3 regions of the Photobacterium sp. GB-1 genome follow, and region 1 is predicted to be linked to each of the others. Evidence: predicted binding sites of a transcription regulator. Region 1 holds the regulator's gene; each other region holds the start of a gene.
The links. Region 1 encodes PurR, which represses purine synthesis genes. Its sites were predicted from a motif close to TNANGNAAACGTTTNCNTNA; they were not measured.

Region 1 (6,845 bases):
CTTATGGAAGAATCAAACAATGCATAAACTCTCTCTATTAAAAACCTCTTTATTGACGCTGGTGTTAGGACTTAGTAGCTACGCGCAAGCAAGTACGGACTCAGCAACTGAGAAAAATAAAATCATCAGTGCTGGTGCTTCAGTTACTCAAATCATTAACGCCTTAGATGCTAATGATCAAGTCGTCGCCGTTGATCTAACAAGTAAAGGATTAGTGGAGAAATCAACCCCTAAAGTGGGTTATCACCGCCAGCTTTCAGCTGAGAACTTAATGTCTTTATCCCCGACTCACCTTGTTGGTTCTAATGAAATGGGGCCACAAAGTACACTTAACCTACTTGAGCAATCAGGTGTTGAAATTGATATTGTTAACTCAGGGGAAACCGTCAAAGATTTGCTTACACGTATTGATCAGATTGCTAAACTCACTGATCATCAAGATCGTGCTGAAAAGCTAAAACAAAAGCTTAATGTTCAGCTAGATAAAATTAATACTGCAACAGCCAATATTAAGACTCCTAAAAAAGTCTTGTTCTTAATGATCCATGATGGTCGCCCAATTAACATTGCAGGAAGTAATACTACTGCAGATAGCATCATTACACTTGCTGGTGCTAAAAACCCTGCTGCAACATCAATCAGTAACTACAAGCCTATTTCTGGTGAAGCGCTGGTTACCATGCAACCAGATATTATTTTGTTGAGCACACGTACAGCTAGCAAGATCAAAAACATGCAAGATCTTATTGCCCAAATGCCATTAATTGCCGCAACACCGGCTGCAACAAATAATGCATTACTCACAATAAAAAGTACTGCGCTCATTGGTGGTTTAGGACTCGAGAGTGTTAATGAAGCTTTAAAGCTTAATCAGGCTATTTATCCTTAAATTACGCCTCTATCTTCCCTATTTATTCGTGCGTAAGGTTGTTGTTACATGTATGCAAAACGCTTCTCAGCCCATCATATTTATATAATAAGTATCGCCTTACTTATTTTTACAGGGCTTTCTTCTATTGTTATAGGTCCTATGGCGATCAGTTATAAACAAAGTTTGTTAGCACTATTACCCGGTGATCATGAACTTGCTAAACATGTCAGCCTAGTGATCCATCAAATTCGTTTACCACGTACGCTTCTCTGTTTTGCTATCGGTGCAATTTTAGCTGTATGTGGCGCTGTACTACAGGGACTGTTTCGCAACCCGCTTGCAGATCCTGGGATCATCGGAATCACTGGCGGTGCAGGCTTAGGTGCTGCATTGGCCATTGTCTTATTTGCCCCTCTCACCGCATCATTCCCTCAGCTTTTAAACTTCGCTATTGTGCCTATTTTTGCCTTTATTGGCGGCGCAATCAGCACAGTTTTAGTTTATCGCTTAGGCACAGATAAAAACGGCACATCGGTGATGATCATGCTACTCGCTGGTGTCGCGATAACCGCAATTTCAGGCGCAGGGCTTGGGTTACTCAATTATGTTGCCGACGATCAAGCCTTACGTGATTTATCATTGTGGTCAATGGGTTCACTGGCTGGTGCAACATGGACAGGCATTATTCTCGCCTATTGCACATTCGGGTTACTCTTTACCTATTTTTATCGTCATACCAGTAATTTAAACGCGTTGTTATTAGGCGAAGCTGAAGCTCGACATATGGGGGTTAACACCCAAAAACTAAAACGTAATTTAATTATTACATGTGCTGCGGGAGTGGGTATGACTGTTGCCGTTTGTGGCCCGATTGGCTTTATTGGCTTGGTTATTCCTCATGTGGGGAGAATGCTAACTGGTCCAAATCATAGAACCTTATTGCCAATTTCGGCTTTACTTGGCGGATTAATCCTCTTGGTTGCCGATATGATTGCTCGAAGCGCATTCTCGCCTCAAGAACTGCCGGTTGGGATCATCACCGCCATGTTAGGCGCGCCTTTCTTTATCTATTTATTAGTTAATCAAAAGAGTCAGATGTCATGACGTTAAATCATTCAGAAAAGGTCGATTTTACAGCAAGTAGCGACAAAGTCTGTGTTATTCAGGCTCGCGACTTATCATTACAATTCGGTGATAAAGTCCTGCTAAATCATCTTGATATTGATATTCACGCAGGAGAAGTCACCGCATTACTTGGGCCAAACGGTGCAGGTAAAAGTACCCTGTTAAAAGTATTATGTGGTGAGATTACGCCAAAATCAGGCACGGTTTCTTTCTTTGATCAACCGCTTAATAATTGGGCTCGGGAAGAATTGGCATGTCACTTAGGTGTTCTTCCACAACATAGCGCATTATCGTTTGCCTTTACCGCGAAAGAAGTTGTCGAGCTAGGCGCAATTCCATTGCAGCTCACTTCGCCTGAACTGAAAGATGCAACAGCATCAAGCATGCAATACGTTGATATTAACAATTTAGCTAAACGTCTCTACCCCACCTTATCGGGGGGTGAAAAACAGCGTGTACACCTTGCCCGGGTTTTAACACAACTCAGTAAAGCCGGTGATAAATGTATCTTGATGTTAGATGAACCCACCTCAGCACTCGATCTCGCCCACCAGCACCACACCTTACAAATTGCCCAAAATATGGCTATACAAGGCGCCGCTGTAATTGTGGTATTGCACGATTTAAACCTTGCAGCCCAATACACTGATCGGATGATTTTCCTTAACGAAGGAGAAATAAAAGCCGACGGAACGCCAACACAAGTTCTTACTCCTGAAGTAATAGATACCTTATATGGTTGGCCTGTCAGTGTTCATACTCATCCAAGTGGTGATTTTCCTTATCTTTTATCAGCCAATCATTCTGTTTTTTAACGTTTTATCTATTAATGACTAGATATACACAATAAATTGAAGCTATTAGCATGACAAACATCGAGTTTTTACGGTTAATGATCAATTAATTCAATCAAGTTGAATAGAAAGATTGCACAACGCAAAACACACAGTAAAATGTGATCGCAAGCGATTACATGTGTAATTAGTGTAAAAATAGTTTCTATCTTCTAATGCCGCATTTTACTGCGGCTTTAGTTGTTTATGATCCATGATAATTGCAACACCCTATAATTCGGTATCAAATTGAATAATTAAGTAGCTAATAACTAAAGGATCTTCATCTCTGCGAGTGAACTCGTAAGCCATAGACTACGTAATTAATCAATTTGGTATCAAAAACCTTTGTCAGATCCTAATCTGACCATGATAAGAAGAATAAATATGGCAACCATTAAAGACGTTGCACGTATGGCAGGTGTATCAACTACTACAGTGTCGCACGTGATTAATAAAACACGCTTTGTTGCAGAAGCAACGCAACAAAAAGTTTTGGCTGCAGTAGATGAACTTAACTACGCCCCAAGTGCAGTAGCGCGAAGCTTAAAATGTAATACAACACGTACTATCGGCATGTTAGTCACTAAATCGACTAACCCATTTTTTGCCGAAGTTGTGCATGGTGTTGAAGAATATTGTTATGGTGCAGGCTACACGCTGATCTTATGTAACACCGAAGGTAACTTAGAAAAACAACGTGATTACTTACGTATGCTTTCTGAAAAGCGTGTTGATGGCCTATTGGTTATGTGCAGCGATCTGGATCAAATGTTGCTCGATTTACTTGAGCGTAAAAATGATCTTCCTATGGTTATCATGGACTGGGGCCCAGAAAGCCCACATACTGATAATATTCTAGATAACGCTGAAAACGGCGGTTATATTGCGACTAAGCACCTTATTGAAAATGGCCATAAGAAAATTGGCTGTTTATCTGGACAAGTTGATAAGTCTACTTGTCAAGAGCGCCTAAAGGGCTTCCGTAAAGCGATGAAAGAAGCAGATCTCACTGTTAATGCTAATTGGCTACTTGACGGTGACTTTGAGTGTGAGTCAGCCGTTGAAGCTGCTCATAAGTTTATCGCAATGGAAGATCGCCCTACTGCTATCTTCTGCTTTAACGACATTATGGCCATGGCTCTGATCAGTACCTTTGAACAGGCAGGTCTGCGTGTTCCTGATGATATCTCAATCATTGGCTACGATAACATTGACCTTGCGCCCTACTTTGCGCCACCGCTAACAACTATCCACCAGCCTAAACGTCGTTTAGGTAAAAAGGCCATCGAAATCTTGCTAGAGCGTGTGAAAGACAAGAATCATGAGCGTCAAACCTTTGAAATGACGCCTAAACTTGTTGAGAGAAAATCGGTTAAAGATCTCAACTAATAAAATTTATCTTTCTATGTTAAGGAAAAGCCGATAAGTTAACCTTGTTGGCTTTTTTTTTACTTATAAAAAACAATCATGAGTATTTATAATTATAAAGCTTATTAAAATAAGCTAAGAACAAATACCTGAACCAATATCACATTTTTGAGAGCTTAGATTTAATATTAAAAGTATTATTTAATATAACTTTATATAGTCACGAACTGGCAAATTAATTGAAAGATTAAGACGCAAAACCACCGGCCTAAAAATTATGTTAATAATTCAAGGTAGCGGGGTTACCGAAGGATTATTATTGAACCGACAATATTATGACACAAACTTAACAATATATTGACAGTATCAATGTGTAGATTAATTAATCTATTTCCTCGCTCTTAATGTTTAGGTGACACTCATATTTTTTCACCGAGTAGAAGCATGGATAAACCAATATTAAAAGATTCATTAAAATTATTTGACCATTTTGGTTCAATAAAATCACGGTCGATGTTTGGCGGTTTTGGCATTTTTTCTGGTGATACAATGTTTGCATTAGTTGTGAACGATAAACTTCACTTACGTGCAAATGCTGAAACTGAAAAGGAATTCAAACAAGCTGGCTTGGAACCCTATGTTTATAAAAAACGTGGCTTCCCTGTTGTAACCAAGCACTATGCAATACCCGATCAATGGTGGGATGAACCCACAAAGATTGTAGCTCAAGGTAGGTATTCACTGGATGCAGCAGAAAAAGACAAGCAAGAAAAGGAGAGTTGCGTACCTGACCGAATTAAAGATTTACCTAATCTACGATTATCAAATGAAAGAATGCTGAAAAAAGCAGGCATAAACACTATTGAACAACTTCTAGCAGTGGGCTCTCTTGGCGCATATAAAGCACTTCAAGAATCACAAACAAGTCCATTGAGTATTGAATTGCTTTGGGCATTGGAAGGCGCAATTAGCGGTCAACATTGGTCAGTTATTCCTGAGCAACGTCGAAATGAACTATTATCTGCCTTATCTTAAAAATATAAGTTGTCTTAAATATAAAATACTTAGGAATAAAAGAGCCCCATTCTTTTATTTCTAAGTATACCTTTCAAAAATAATTTCCGTATTATCCTTATCTTCCTTTATAAAATTCAATATTTATTTGGTTTAATTGCATAATAACAAACTTTTGCCATTAAATTAATTCCCTCCGTTTTGCACTCCTTGATTTATATAAATGATAATTATCTTTATTTATATTCCATGCCTAATTATTTGCTAATACGACCAATAACCCATCTTCTCACTAATAAATAACGTGGCGCTTTAAACTGTCTTATCTCCTGCTGATTTTTTCACCAACCAATTGAAGAAAAAGAAATATTTATCATTAAATGAAATACAATGTCTGTTGTTAAGGTCTACATGTTTACTACTGCTACTGACTAAGATCGTATAAGCCCTATGTTTAGGGTGTTTTTTAAGGAATAACATGCGCATTTCGATCAAAAAAATTGACTCTTTATGGGTAAAGCCTTTGCTATGGCTTCAAGCTCACCACTATGGTCAAGTATTAAACCCTGCAAAGCTATGGGGACGTAAACCAGTCTTATTTTGGTTAGTCGCAGGTTTTTTTGGTTTTCTCGACCGTAAGAAGTCACCGATTCAAGATGTCATGCGATCTTTGGTCTGTGTGCGTGTTTCACAATTAAACGATTGTGCCTTTTGTGTTGATGCCAATGGTATGAAGCTCGCCGAACGTTGTGATTCAGAAGATAAAATTAAAGCACTCGCCAACTGGCAACACTCTACGCTGTTTACAGTTCAAGAACGCGCTGTGTTGGCCTACACTGAAGCGATGACAATAACAGGCAAACGAGTGACAGATGAAATGCTTGTCGCGCTACAAGAATGGTATAGCAGTGATGATATTATTGAACTCACTGCTTTAGTTAGCTTTCAGAACTTGTCGGCGAAATTTAACACTGCGCTCGATGTGCCAGCACAAGGCTTTTGTTCTCTTCCTATTACGCCTAACGATATTGCTCAAGATAACGTGCAAGCATCAGATAAAAACATAACGAAAAAGGATCAGGCAAATGAATAAGAAAAAAACGCTATTGCTGCTGGTCATTGTCAGCCTTATTGCGTTATGGCTACATTTTGATCTAGGCCAATACCTTACCCTTGAGTTCATCAAGCAAGAGCAATTAGCCCTACAAGCAAAGATTGAAAGTCAACTTTTCACTGCTTACTTGTTTTTCTTTGTACTCTATATTGCCGTGACAGCCCTTTCCTTACCCGGCGCTGCCATTTTAACGTTGCTTGGAGCGGCATTATTTGGTTTTTGGCCTAGCCTTATTATTATTTCTTTTGCCAGCACAATAGGTGCAACATTGGCTTTTCTATCAAGCCGCTATATTTTGCAAGACTGGGTACAACAGCGGTTTGGACAACGCCTCGCGACCATTAATCAAGGGATTGAAAACGAAGGCGCATTTTATCTATTAACGCTGCGTTTAATCCCTGTAGTGCCGTTTTTTCTGATCAACTTACTAATGGGTTTAACCCCGATTAAAACTCGTACCTTCTTCTTTGTCAGTCAGCTTGGGATGCTGGCTGGAACTGCTATTTATGTGAATGCC
Region 2 (6,845 bases), on a different contig from region 1:
GAGCAAGGACGAGAAGTGTTTGCCCTTCCAGGCTCTATCTATAATGCGCAAAGTCGAGGCTGTAATGCATTGATAAAATCTGGTGCTAAACTGGTAGAAAGCCCCGCAGATATCTTTAATGAAGTCGGAACCTTAACTGAGTGCGCAATAAATAACCAAATAGGCTTGCCTTTTCCACAACCTGAAAATGAAGAATTGCCATTTCCAGCTCTGTTGGCTAACGTAGGCACCGAAGCAACACCCGTAGATGTAGTTGCTGAACGCTGTGAACAGCCTGTCCATGAAGTATTAACCCAACTTTTAGAGTTGGAATTACTGGACCTGGTCAGTGCAGTACCTGGTGGTTATGTCAGAACGAGGAGGAGCTAGTCATGATGGACATTCTTATGTACCTGTTTGAAACTTACATCCAAAGTGATGCTGAGTTGATGTTTGATCAAGATGAACTTTCCGAAGAGTTAATTCGTGCTGGGTTCCATCAAGATGATATTTATAAAGCGCTTAATTGGTTAGAACAACTCGCAGCGTTACAAGAAACTGAACATACTCCTTATGTAAATAACTGCGCAGCAACATCAATGCGTGTGTATACCGAGCAAGAGATGATCCGTATGGATGTCACTTGTCGCGGTTTCTTGATGTATCTTGAGCAAATCCATGTGCTAAATGCCGATACCCGTGAAATGGTGATTGATCGGATCATGGAGCTCGATACCAATGAATTTTCATTAGATGATTTGAAGTGGATTATCTTAATGGTGCTGTTTAATGCCCCCGGTAATGAAACAGCGTATAGCCAGATGGAAGAGTTGCTATACGGTGCGGAAGACGGTGCAGTGCATTAAAATTAGCGGGCCTTAAAGTGGCCCGTTATTGTATCTATGCTATTTGTCGCGATAGCGTGTAAAACGCGATATTCCTTTTTAAGCGAGCAGTAATGACAACCAATAACCCACCTTTATTCTCTGCCCATGAGCAGGCGTTATCACATACACCGTGCCCACAATGTGGTGGCGAATTAGTGATGCGATTTGGTAAGCGTGGTCCTTTTCTTGGTTGCGATCATTATCCGAGTTGTGACTATATTCAGCCATTAAATCACAACGATGGACATGTAGTGAAAGAGCTCGATATGCCTTGTCCTGAATGTGAGAGCCCATTGGTATTACGCCAAGGTCGTTATGGAATGTTTATTGGGTGTTCAGCATACCCTGCTTGTCACTATTTAGCCTCAACGGAAAAGAAAGCAGAGAATACCGATGTTGGATGTCCTGAATGTCATAAAGGCCATTTAACTGAGCGTAAATCCCGTTATGGCAAAGTGTTTTACGCCTGTGATCAGTATCCAAGCTGTCGCTTTGCTGTGAATAACAAACCCGTTGTCGGTACGTGCCTACAATGTGGCTTTGGTTTGCTAATTGAAAAGAAATTAGCCAGTGGTGTGAAACTGCAATGTGCAGATAGAAAGTGCCATGCTTATCAAGATCCTGATAGTGTTGATAAAACAGCATAAAAAAAGCCTGCTCAGACGCAGGCTTTTTAAATTGGAGTAAATATTAACGCGGCAGTGCGGGGAAATCCTTCTCATCCAGCAAGCTTGATAACATGATCAAACGATACTGCAATTGCTCTGGTGTATCAGCACACACGTTAATGTGCCCCATTTTACGCCCTGCTCGTTTTTCTTTACCGTACCAGTGTACATGGCAACCTTCTTGGGCATAAACCGCATCAGGAATGCTATCTAAACCTAAGATATTGATCATCGCACTTGGACGAATGAGTTGAGTACTACCAAGAGGAAAATCACATACCGCGCGTAAGTGGTTTTCAAACTGACATGTTTCTGCACCTTGCTGTGTCCAGTGGCCTGAGTTATGAACCCGTGGTGCGATTTCGTTTACCAGTAGTTCGCCATCGAGATCGAAAAACTCGATAGCTAACACGCCGACATAATCAAGGCTATTAGCGACGGCACGGAACATGTTATCGGCTTGCGCTTGCAGTGGTGAATCACCCACAATCGCAGTTGATAAACTCAGTACGCCATCAGTATGGACATTCTCAGTTAAGTTAAATACCTGAATATCACCACTGCGATTACGGGCACCAATCAATGATACTTCGCGTTGAAAAGGAATAAATTGCTCAGCAACAATAGCCTGATTAGGAGAATCAGCAATACATTGCGCCATTTCAGGCCAAATATCATCAATCTGTGCGCTTTCTTTTAAGCGCCACTGCCCTTTACCGTCGTAGCCACCTAATGCACTTTTTAACACCAGTGGTAACCCGATTTTTTCAATTGCAGTAAGAAGATCTGCACGTTCAGTGATTTCATGGTATTTAGCATTGCGCACGCCAGCATTATCTAATAACGCTTTTTCTAGACGACGATCGCCACCGGCTTTGATTGCTTCTGGCGTTGGGAAGAACTTCTCGCTGGCAGCACAAATATCTAAAATATCGTGAGGAATATGTTCAAACTCGGCAGTAATCGCATCAACGTCATTAATCGCTTCAACGAGCGAGTTCGACATTGCTTGTTGGGTAAGAGGATGAACCACTTTATCACTCTCTACATCATAAGCGATCACATTGATGTTAAGAGGAGCGCCAGCCAGTGCCATCATACGGGCAAGTTGGCCAGCACCAAGGACTAGCACATTATTCATTATGCATCCTCTGCTGGATTTGGGTTGCTTAATACCGTTTCTGTTTGCTCTTTGCGGAAAGCATCAATAGCGGCCAGTACTTGCTCATCTTGAGTGCCGATAATTTGTGCGGCTAAGAGACCTGCATTGGCAGCCCCTGCATCACCAATTGCTAAGGTACCAACAGCAATACCTTTGGGCATTTGAACGATAGAAAGCAATGAATCCATTCCTTTTAGTGCACGTGATTGCACTGGTACGCCTAATACAGGCACGCTAGTGAAAGCCGCTGTCATCCCCGGTAAGTGAGCTGCACCGCCAGCACCAGCGATGATCACTTTAATGCCACGCTCTTGTGCACTTTCAGCGTATTCGGTTAATAAATGTGGCGTGCGGTGAGCCGAAACGACCTTTGTCTCATAAGGAACATTGAAACGATCAAGCATCTCAGCCGCATGTTGCATGGTTGGCCAATCAGATTTTGAACCCATGATAATTCCAACTTTCATCTCATTCTCCTTCAGGTCATAACTTAACATCGTGTTGATGGCTGCATTATACGGTGATTTAGCTCAAAGGAAAACGTTTGCGTCATGAATATTGACTGTCTTATAACCGAGCATGGAGTTGTGACTAAGGAGTAGGTAGAATGAAATTGAGAAAGTAAAACAACAATATTTGCTGAACAAATAATGAGGATACTGTGGAGAATTTTGCTCAAGTCGTCGCAGCTTTAAAGCAAGGTGAAGTGATCGGGTACCCAACCGAAGCGGTGTTTGGTGTCGGCTGTGATCCGGATAATCAAGAAGCGGTTGAAAAACTATTAGCGATCAAACAACGCCCAGTGGAAAAGGGCTTAATTTTGATCGCGGCGAATTACGATCAGCTGCTGTCATATATTGATGAAAACCAATTGACCGAACAACAAAAGCAAACCGTGATGGCAACATGGCCAGGGCCTGTGACTTGGGTAATGCCGACTAAGCCTAATGTTCCCTCGTTTTTAACGGGGCAATTTACTACGATTGCGGTACGTGTGAGTGATCATCCACTCGTGCAACGCTTATGTTTGGAGTTTGGTAAACCTATTACCTCAACCAGCGCAAATTTAACAGGCCAAGAGCCAGGTCGAACAGCGCAAGAGGTTGAACAACAGTTAGGGCATTGTTTAGCTGCAATCTTGCAAGGTGAAACAGGCGGACGTACCAATCCTTCCGAGATACGTGATGCGCTTAATGGCAATATCTTCCGTCAAGGGTAAGGGATAAAGAGTATGGATAGCCAAGTAGATAAAAGTGCAGTTAAAGCCTTTTTGTTGGATTTACAAGATCGTATTTGCCAAGCATTAGAGCAACAAGAAACAACCGTCGCGTTTGAACAAGACCAATGGCAGCGTGAAGAAGGTGGCGGTGGTCGTAGTCGTGTATTACGTGATGGCGAAATCTTCGAGCAAGCAGGTGTGAATTTTTCTCATGTTTATGGTGCTGAAATGCCAGCTTCTGCAACAGCACATCGCCCAGAATTAGCAGGTCGTCGTTTTGAAGCGATGGGCGTGTCATTGGTTATTCACCCTCGCAACCCTTATGTGCCAACCTCTCATGCCAATGTTCGCTTCTTTATCGCAGAAAAAGACGGTGAAGCTCCGGTTTGGTGGTTTGGTGGTGGCTTTGATCTTACCCCGTTCTATCCTTTCGAAGAAGATTGCCAACACTGGCATGATACAGCTAAACAGTTGTGTGCGCCGTTTGGTGATGATGTTTATCAACAGCACAAAGCATGGTGTGATAAATACTTCTTCTTACCGCACCGTAATGAAACCCGCGGTATAGGCGGTCTATTCTTTGATGATCTCAATCAATGGGGATTTGATAAGAGTTTTGCTTATATGCAAGCGGTAGGTAATGGCTTTATCAATGCCTACATGCCGATAGTACAACAGCGTTATTATCTACCCTATGGTGAACGTGAACGGGAGTTTCAGTTATACCGTCGTGGACGTTATGTCGAATTTAATTTGGTTTATGATCGTGGCACTTTGTTTGGTTTACAGAGTGGCGGAAGAACGGAATCTATTTTAATGTCGATGCCACCATTAGCACGTTGGGAGTACTGCTATGAACCAGAGCCCAATTCAGCAGAAGCGCGACTGTATCAAGATTATTTAAAACCACGAGAGTGGTAATCAATTATTGAGCTCAGATCACGGAGTGATAGAGCCTTCTTAATATAAAGAGAGAATTCGTATATGGATAAGTACGTCGTATTTGGTAACCCAATCGGACAAAGTAAATCTCCATTCATTCATACCTTATTTGCCCGTCAAACAAGTCAACAGATGACATATACCAGTCAACTTGTTGCCATTGATGGTTTTGTGCAAGCGGCAGATATGTTTTTTAATGATGGTGGTAAAGGTTGTAACATTACGGTGCCATTTAAAGAGCAAGCTTATCAATATGCGACCAAGCTAACTGAACGTGCTCGCTTGGCTGGTGCCGTAAATACACTTAAGAAATTGGATGACGGCGGTGTATTAGGTGATAACACTGATGGTGAAGGCCTTGTTCAAGATCTGATCAATCAACAGGTCGAATTAAAAGATCAACGCATCTTATTGTTAGGTGCCGGTGGTGCTGCTCGTGGTGTGCTTTTACCATTATTAGCACAGCAACCTAAACAATTGGTTATAGCCAACCGCACAGTAAGCAAAGCAAAACAATTGGCAGAGCTGTTTTCTTCTTACGGTAATGTTATTGCACTAGAGCACGCCGAACTCGAAAACCAAACCTTTGATGTGATCATCAACTCAACGTCAGCCAGCCTATCTGGAGATGTGCCAGCGATATCTCCAACGGTGATTGGTACGAATACCACGTGCTATGACATGGTGTATGGCTCAGCAATAACCTCTTTTAATGGTTGGGCGAAAGAGCATGGCGCAGTAAAGGTGTTAGATGGGTTAGGAATGCTCGTTGGACAAGCTGCTGAAAGCTTTATGTTATGGCGCGGGCTTCGTCCGGGAGCTAAACAAGTACAACGTGAGTTGCGCCGAACTTTACAAGAGTAAAAGTAATGAACCAAGATATTCTATTTTCAGATATTCAATCATGGGATGCTGTTCGCCAAGCCGTTAACTTCCCTGCTCAGCAAGGCGGCGCACTGATCATCTGTTGGGTAACCTTAAACTGGCTACAACAGCACAGTGGTAAAGCCTTAAATAACGAAGCTGATATCCTCGCTGAGTTTTCTTCATTGCGTTTTGATCTTGAAGAGTTGGCTGAAGAAATGATTGAAGATGAATGTTTTGACGATAATGGTGATATCGTTATTGGCTAAGTCACTCAAATAATTATCGAGAAGCCTTATCGTTAGATAAGGCTTCTTTTTATTTACAGCGGAAGTTCTTCGCAAAGGTACTCATTTTTGAGTCGCACATAGTTATCTGCTGATTGTGATAAAAAGGTTTTCTCTTTGTCCGTTAAAGGGCGGGCTTGTTTGGCGGGACTGCCAACATAAAGAAAACCAGATGCTAGGCGTTTATTGGGTGGAACCAAACTGCCTGCGCCAATGATGACATCATCTTCGATAATAGCCCCATCTAAAATAATTGCGCCCATCCCCACTAAAACACGATGACCTATTTGGCAACCATGTAACATCGCTTTATGTCCCACCGTTACATCATCACCAATAATCAGCGGAAAGCCATCAGGGTGATCATCACTGACACGGCTAACGTGTAGCACGCTACCATCTTGAATATTCGTACGTTTACCGATAGTGATGTAGTTCACATCGCCACGCGCAGCGACTAAAGGCCAAATACTACTGTCATCATCACAGCGAATATCCCCCACTAAAACACAAGATGGATCAACATAGACATTATTTTCCAGTGTTGGATGAATATTTTTATAGCTACGTAATGAGGAAGTCATAGTAATACCTGTATAGGGGACGGATTTTTAACCAAGAGTAACTAAATAGACGCGTGAATTGTAGTCAATCAATAGCACTCTGAGTATTATTTGTTCGAGTGATTAAATATGTCAGAATTATTTCACTTTAGCCCTTGCTAATGTGATCGAACTCTCTATACTACGACCCCACTGAGACAGACAACGGCGCAAGCGGTTACCGAGTTCAGTATTGTTCTTTAACAATTTGACCATGCAATCTGTGTGGGCACTC
Region 3 (6,845 bases), on a different contig from region 1:
CAATTTGCTGGATGGGAAGGCTTTACAGCTGGTGATTGGCAGAACGAAGTAAACGTTCGTGACTTTATCCAAAAGAACTACACTCCTTACGAGGGTGACGGCTCTTTCCTTGAAACAGAAGCAACTCCAGCTACAGCGAAACTTTGGGACGCTGTAATGGAAGGCATCAAACAGGAAAACGCGACTCACGCACCTGTTGATTTTGATACAGATGTTGCCTCTACTATCACTGCACATGATGCAGGTTACATTGAGAAAGAACTAGAAACTATTGTTGGTCTTCAAACTGACGCGCCTCTTAAGCGTGCTTTGATCCCTAACGGTGGTATCCGCATGATCGAAAATTCATGCAAAGTATACGGTCGTGAATTAGACCCTATGCTTAACAAGGTTTACTCTGAACTACGTAAAACACACAACCAAGGTGTTTTCGATGTTTACACGCCTTCAATCCTTAAGTGTCGTAAGTCTGGTGTTCTAACTGGTCTTCCTGATGCATACGGCCGTGGTCGTATCATTGGTGACTACCGCCGCGTAGCACTTTACGGTATTGATTACCTAATGAAGGAAAAACTAGCTCAATTCGCTTCTCTAGAAGAAGAGTTTTTGAATGGTGAAGACCTTCAGATGACGATGCAACGCCGTGAAGAAATTTGCGAACAGCACCGTGCACTTGGTCAAATCAAAGAGATGGCTGCTAAGTACGGTTGTGATATCTCACTTCCAGCTGTTACTGCACAAGAAGCTATCCAGTGGACTTACTTCGGCTACCTAGCTGCTGTTAAATCACAAAACGGTGCTGCAATGTCTCTAGGTCGTACTTCGACTTTCCTAGACATCTTCATCGAGCGTGATATCGCTGCGGGTAAGATCACTGAAGCACAAGCGCAAGAAATGATCGACCACTTCGTAATGAAACTACGTATGGTTCGTTTCCTACGTACGCCTGAGTACGATGAGTTATTCTCTGGCGACCCAATCTGGGCAACAGAATCAATGGGTGGTATGGGTCTTGACGGTCGTACACTAGTTACACGTACTAACTTCCGTTTCCTAAACAGCCTATACACTATGGGTCCTTCTCCAGAGCCAAACATCACTGTTCTTTGGTCTGAAAAACTACCTGTAGGCTTCAAGAAGTTCTGTGCGAAGGTATCTATCGATACATCTTCTATCCAGTACGAAAATGATGACCTAATGCGTCCAGACATGAACTCTGACGATTACGCAATCGCTTGTTGTGTATCTCCAATGGTTGTTGGTAAGCAAATGCAGTTCTTCGGTGCTCGTGCTAACCTTGCTAAGACTATGCTTTATGCAATCAACGGCGGTGTAGATGAGAAGCTTAAGATTCAAGTAGGTCCTAAGACTGAAAAAGTAACTGCTGAAGTTCTTGACTACACAGATACTATGGATCGCCTAGATCACTTCATGGATTGGTTAGCAACAACTTACGTTGCAGCACTTAACGCTATCCATTGGAGCCACGACAAGTACAGCTACGAAGCATCGCTAATGGCTCTACACGATCGTGACATCAAGCGTACAATGGCTTGTGGTATCGCTGGTCTTTCTGTTGCAGCTGACTCACTATCAGCTATCAAATACGCAAAAGTTAAACCAATCCGTGATGAAGACGGTATTGCAATCGACTTCGAAATCGAAGGCGACTACCCTAAATTCGGTAACAACGATGCTCGCGTAGATGACATCGCTTGTGACCTAGTTGAGCGCTTCATGAACAAGATCCGTACTCACAAAATGTACCGTGATGCGATCCCAACTCAGTCTATCCTAACTATCACATCTAACGTTGTGTACGGTAAGAAGACGGGTAACACACCAGACGGTCGTCGTGCAGGTGCTCCTTTCGCACCAGGTGCTAACCCAATGCACGGTCGTGATGAGAAAGGTGCTGTAGCATCTCTAACATCTGTAGGTAAACTACCATTTGCTCACGCTAAAGATGGTATTTCTTACACATTCTCTATCGTACCGAACGCGCTAGGTAAAGATCTTGATACTCAAGAAAACAACCTAGCAGGCCTAATGGATGGTTACTTCCACCATGAGTCTGGCATTGAAGGTGGTCAACACCTAAACGTTAACGTTCTTAACCGCGAAACGCTTGAAGACGCAGTTAAAAACCCAGAGAAATACCCACAGCTAACTATCCGTGTATCGGGTTACGCAGTGCGTTTTAACTCTCTAACGCCAGAGCAGCAAGCTGACGTTATCTCTCGTACTTTCACTGCATCTCTATAATATAGAGCGTACAGTTTAGTATGTAGGAAACTTGTTTCCTGATAAAAACCGGTCTTAATGGCCGGTTTTTTTATGTCTACATATATTCCCCACAAGCCTCGCTATTGTTTATCGACTCAATGCAGATTTTTTAATAATTACAACATATCTATTACCAATAAAGTCATCTCTCCAAATTTTTATAAGTTAGCGATAAATTGACACAAAATAAGAGAATACCCCTAATTTCCATCCCGATATTTCGCTACAATACCCTAGTGGTTTGTAATAAAATAACACTCAAATAAACGCAGCATGCGGAGAAGTAATCAATGTCAGCAATAGGTCGTATTCACTCATTTGAATCTTGCGGAACCGTCGATGGACCTGGTATCCGTTTTATTGTTTTTCTGCAAGGTTGCTTAATGCGCTGTCAGTACTGTCATAACCGTGATACATGGGATACTCATGGTGGTCGTGAAGCTACGGTAGACGAACTTATGCATGAAGCGAAATCATACCGTCACTTTATGAATTCATCTGGCGGCGGTGTTACTGCTTCTGGTGGCGAAGCAATGCTTCAACCTGAATTTGTTCGTGACTTTTTCCGTGCTGCGCAAGCTGAAGGGATCCATACCTGCTTAGATACCAACGGTTATATTCGCAAACATACTGATGTGGTTGATGAAGTGTTAGACGCAACGGATCTTGTGATGCTAGATCTTAAGCAAATGGATGATGGTGTTCACCAAAATCTGGTTGGTGTTTCCAATAAACGCGTACTCGACTTTGCTCGTTACCTGCACCAACGCGGTCAAAAAACTTGGATCCGTTATGTTGTTGTTCCGGGTTACACCGATGACGAACATTCTGCACATCAACTTGGTGAGTTCATAAAAGATATGGACAATATCGAGAAGATCGAACTACTTCCTTACCATCAACTCGGTGAGCACAAGTGGGAAGCTATGGGCTTTGAATACCCGTTAGCCGGTGTGAAACCACCGAAAAAAGAAACCATGGAAGCGATTAAAGAAATCCTTTCTAGTTATGGCCATAAAGTGATGTACTAATCCACTCAACAAAAAATACAAAAAGCGAGCATTAGCTCGCTTTTTAATACGTGTTAAACGGTAACTATCTTAACGGGATAATGGCAAAATAATCGTCAAAAAGGTGATAAAAAATAACATAATGCCAATCGAAAGTGGTGCTGTATGTTTCAACGTAGTCACTGGCTCGTTCATTGATAGCTTCCTTTAATATTTTTAATGATTTTGATATATATCAAATTTTAAAGTGTAATGATGAATAAACACACAGCCAATATTGCAACCAGAGTTTACAGTATTCACCAAATTCATCTTCATACTTCTACTCTATATATCGATATACTGCTTCTGCTCTAGTGACTAAATAACCACTTTCTTATTCTTTTATTACCTATCTCTAAAACGCATTCAATAAATCTTATATACGGTACAAAACGCAACCAAAAACAGCAGCAATTTATAACAACAAAAATAAAATTAACCATGATAAAATGATGGTATAAAAGAAAAGCAAACGATTGCGTCACTATATACATCTTTATCTATAGTATTTAAAACCAACACCATCAATATCACGCAGATACGCATGATTTCCACTGTGAGGATATAGCCTATATGAAAAGCGACATCGATATTTGCCGTGACACCCTACTCTCTCCGATTGAAGGCATTGCCAAAAAAGCGGGTATTCAACCACAGGAACTGACACCGCAAGGTTCATTAAAAGCAAAAATAAAACCTGCCATTTTGAATCGGTTATCGGATCAAGCAGAAGGGAAACTGGTGGTCGTTACTGCGATTACACCAACCCCACTAGGAGAAGGAAAAACCGTTACAACAATTGGTTTAGCACAAGGGTTAGCAAAAATTGATCGCTCAGTAATGGCTTGTATTCGACAGCCGTCAATGGGACCTGTCTTTGGCGTAAAAGGTGGCGCAGCGGGCGGCGGTTATAGCCAAGTCGCACCAATGGATAAGCTAAACCTTCATCTTACGGGTGATATTCATGCGGTTACGGCAGCGCATAACCTTGCAGCTGCTGCAATTGATGCTCGCTTATATCATGAATCACGTTTAGGTTATGATCTATTCAGTGAAAAAACTGGATTACCTGCGCTACGTATCGACATTAATAACATCACTTGGAAACGCGTGATGGATCATAATGATCGTGCTTTGAGAATGATCACCATCGGTCAAAATGAACCAGATAAAACCATTAATGGTTTAGAGCGCCATGACGGCTTTGATATCACAGCCGCCTCTGAACTCATGGCTATTTTAGCACTTGCCGATGATCTCCATGATATGCGTAAACGCATTGGCCGTATTGTCGTCGCTTATGATCTTGATGGTAATCCTGTTACTACAGAAGATCTGCAAGTAGCAGGAGCCATGACTGTCACTCTCTGCGATGCCATTGAGCCCACCCTAATGCAAACGTTAGAAGGCGTACCCACTCTTATCCACGCAGGTCCTTTTGCCAATATCGCGCACGGAAATTCATCTATTATTGCAGACAAAATCGCATTAAAACTCAGTGACTTCACCATTACTGAAGGTGGCTTTGGCTCTGATATGGGATTTGAAAAAGCCTGTAATATTAAAGCCCAGCAAGCAAAAAGAGGCCCTGACTGTGCCGTTGTTGTGGCAACATTGCGTGGCTTAAAAGCCAACTCTGGTCTTTATGATTTACGTCCAGGACACGCTTTACCTGACGGTATTTTTGCCAAAGACAATGATGCGCTGGTTGCAGGGTTTGAAAACCTAAAATGGCATATCAGTAATGCCGCCCGTTATGGTGTTCCCGTTGTTGTCGCTATTAACCGTTTCCCACAAGATACAGATGAGGAATTAGCGCAACTACAAGCAATGATCAAAGCAGAGAGCTTTGACACTTTTGTAGACGTTGCTATCAGTGAAGCCTTTGGTAAAGGCGGTGAAGGGGCGATTAAACTCGCAGAGTGTGTGGTAAAAGCCTGCCAACATAAAGCAAACTTCACTCCTTTATATCAACTAAACCAGCCATTAGAAGAAAAAATAATGGCTGTGGCTGAAGTAGGATATGGGGCTAGTCATGTAGCGTTATCAGAGGTAGCTCAGCAACAATTAGTCAAATTTAAAGCTCTAGGGTTTGATGAGCTGGCTATTTGTATGGCAAAGACACCGCTATCTATTTCAACCGACCCTAGTATTAAAGGGGCACCAAAAGGCTTTACCGTCCCAGTACGTGAATTAAAATTGTGTGCAGGAGCTGGATTTATTTATGCTTTATGCGGCAATGTAATGACAATGCCAGGGTTACCTGAAAAGCCCGCATTTATGAATCTTGATATCGATGAGAATGGCAATATTATCGGCTTAAGCTAACAACGGCTAAAGGTTAACAATAAAAGGTTGTTGTTGCTTAACGCATGCAATAACAACCTGTTAAACGACGCTATCTTATACTTGCCCGAATACAGAGATAGCTATATTACTTTAACGATATCACTCGACAATAACCAAAAAAAAAAGACCTTAAAATAAATATGGCTTTTCATTTTTAATAATATACTGTAACAAAAAAAGATGCCCATATGGTGTCAGATCAATTTATTTTATACCTAACCTGCTACTCTCAATGGCAGAAAATAAAATATTAATGAGGCTAACTCAAATGGAAATGACCCACGCTCAACGCTTAATTTTATCTAATCAGTACTACTTGATGTCAAAACTGACACCTGAAAACGCAGCACATTATCGTCGCCTTCAAACCATTGTTGAACGTGGCTATTCATTACAAATGCGTGAACTAGATAAAGACTTTGGTGATTTACCTGAAGATGATTGCCGTCAAGTTATCGATTTTATGGAGATGTACCACGCTCTCCAAGAATCGTTTAATCTTGAAGATTGTCGTTGCGATGGTGCCAAAGATATTGATCAACGCCGATTACAATTCCTTGGTTTTGATGCTGCCACTGAAGCACAGCTTGTGCATTACGTCCGCTTCCTCGTTGATGATGAAGGTTTATATCCTCAATTTGAGAAAACAGAACATCGCTTCAATAGCCAAGTCCCAATGCTAGAAAAATACCAACGTATGCTAAAAGTATGGCGCAACTGTCCACGCCAATACCATTTATCTTGCAACGAAATTCAGCAAATAATCACAGCGTAAATTTTCATTCAGCCCTAAAAAACCGAGTCTATGCTCGGTTTTTTTATGGCATGATATATTTACCTTTGTCCCGATTAATAGCTATAAAACGCTCATAACATACCATATACACCTCTTTTTTGTGAACTATACCGTAAATTGCTATTGATATAAGGCATGAATTGTTACTAAATGGTATAGCTACATTCCTAATTATCTAAAAGTATAAAAATTTAGTCGAGATACGCTAGGGATTACGGATTAACATGGTACGCTTCTTTTCCTTCCTCTTTTTTTTCGCCACGCCAGTACTTGCCCAACCGACTCAGAATTTAATCGTTCTAACGACATTTTCAGAATCTGTACTAAACCCGATCGTTAAACAATTTAAACAGCAGTATCCA

Region 2: a site for PurR is predicted at 3,229-3,248, ahead of purE (5-(carboxyamino)imidazole ribonucleotide mutase). Genes of this name have one in related genera too.
Region 3: a site for PurR is predicted at 3,803-3,822, ahead of C9J45_RS07730 (formate--tetrahydrofolate ligase). Genes of this name have one in related genera too.

Annotation. Positions count from the first base shown of each region.
Region 1 is NZ_PYOB01000014.1:38,467-45,311, forward strand. It holds gene C9J45_RS13890 (biopolymer transporter ExbD) at 1-27, shown strand, start outside; gene C9J45_RS13895 (hemin ABC transporter substrate-binding protein) at 20-889, shown strand; gene C9J45_RS13900 (iron ABC transporter permease) at 938-1,975, shown strand; gene C9J45_RS13905 (heme ABC transporter ATP-binding protein) at 1,972-2,811, shown strand; gene purR (HTH-type transcriptional repressor PurR) at 3,217-4,221, shown strand; cyclic di-GMP riboswitch class I at 4,420-4,510, shown strand; gene C9J45_RS13915 (TfoX/Sxy family DNA transformation protein) at 4,645-5,235, shown strand; gene C9J45_RS13920 (carboxymuconolactone decarboxylase family protein) at 5,693-6,307, shown strand; gene C9J45_RS13925 (FAD-dependent oxidoreductase) at 6,300-6,845, shown strand, end outside.
Region 2 is NZ_PYOB01000019.1:88-6,932, reverse strand. It holds gene dprA (DNA-processing protein DprA) at 1-369, shown strand, start outside; gene C9J45_RS16015 (DUF494 family protein) at 372-845, shown strand; gene C9J45_RS16010 (topoisomerase DNA-binding C4 zinc finger domain-containing protein) at 938-1,513, shown strand; gene C9J45_RS16005 (5-(carboxyamino)imidazole ribonucleotide synthase) at 1,557-2,675, opposite strand; gene purE (5-(carboxyamino)imidazole ribonucleotide mutase) at 2,675-3,163, opposite strand; gene C9J45_RS15995 (L-threonylcarbamoyladenylate synthase) at 3,358-3,915, shown strand; gene hemF (oxygen-dependent coproporphyrinogen oxidase) at 3,928-4,836, shown strand; gene aroE (shikimate dehydrogenase) at 4,900-5,721, shown strand; gene C9J45_RS15980 (DUF1488 domain-containing protein) at 5,727-5,990, shown strand; gene C9J45_RS15975 (gamma carbonic anhydrase family protein) at 6,044-6,592, opposite strand.
Region 3 is NZ_PYOB01000005.1:119,852-126,696, reverse strand. It holds gene pflB (formate C-acetyltransferase) at 1-2,265, shown strand, start outside; gene pflA (pyruvate formate lyase 1-activating protein) at 2,577-3,317, shown strand; gene C9J45_RS07730 (formate--tetrahydrofolate ligase) at 3,912-5,666, shown strand; gene C9J45_RS07725 (YfbU family protein) at 5,956-6,462, shown strand; gene C9J45_RS07720 (ABC transporter substrate-binding protein) at 6,708-6,845, shown strand, end outside.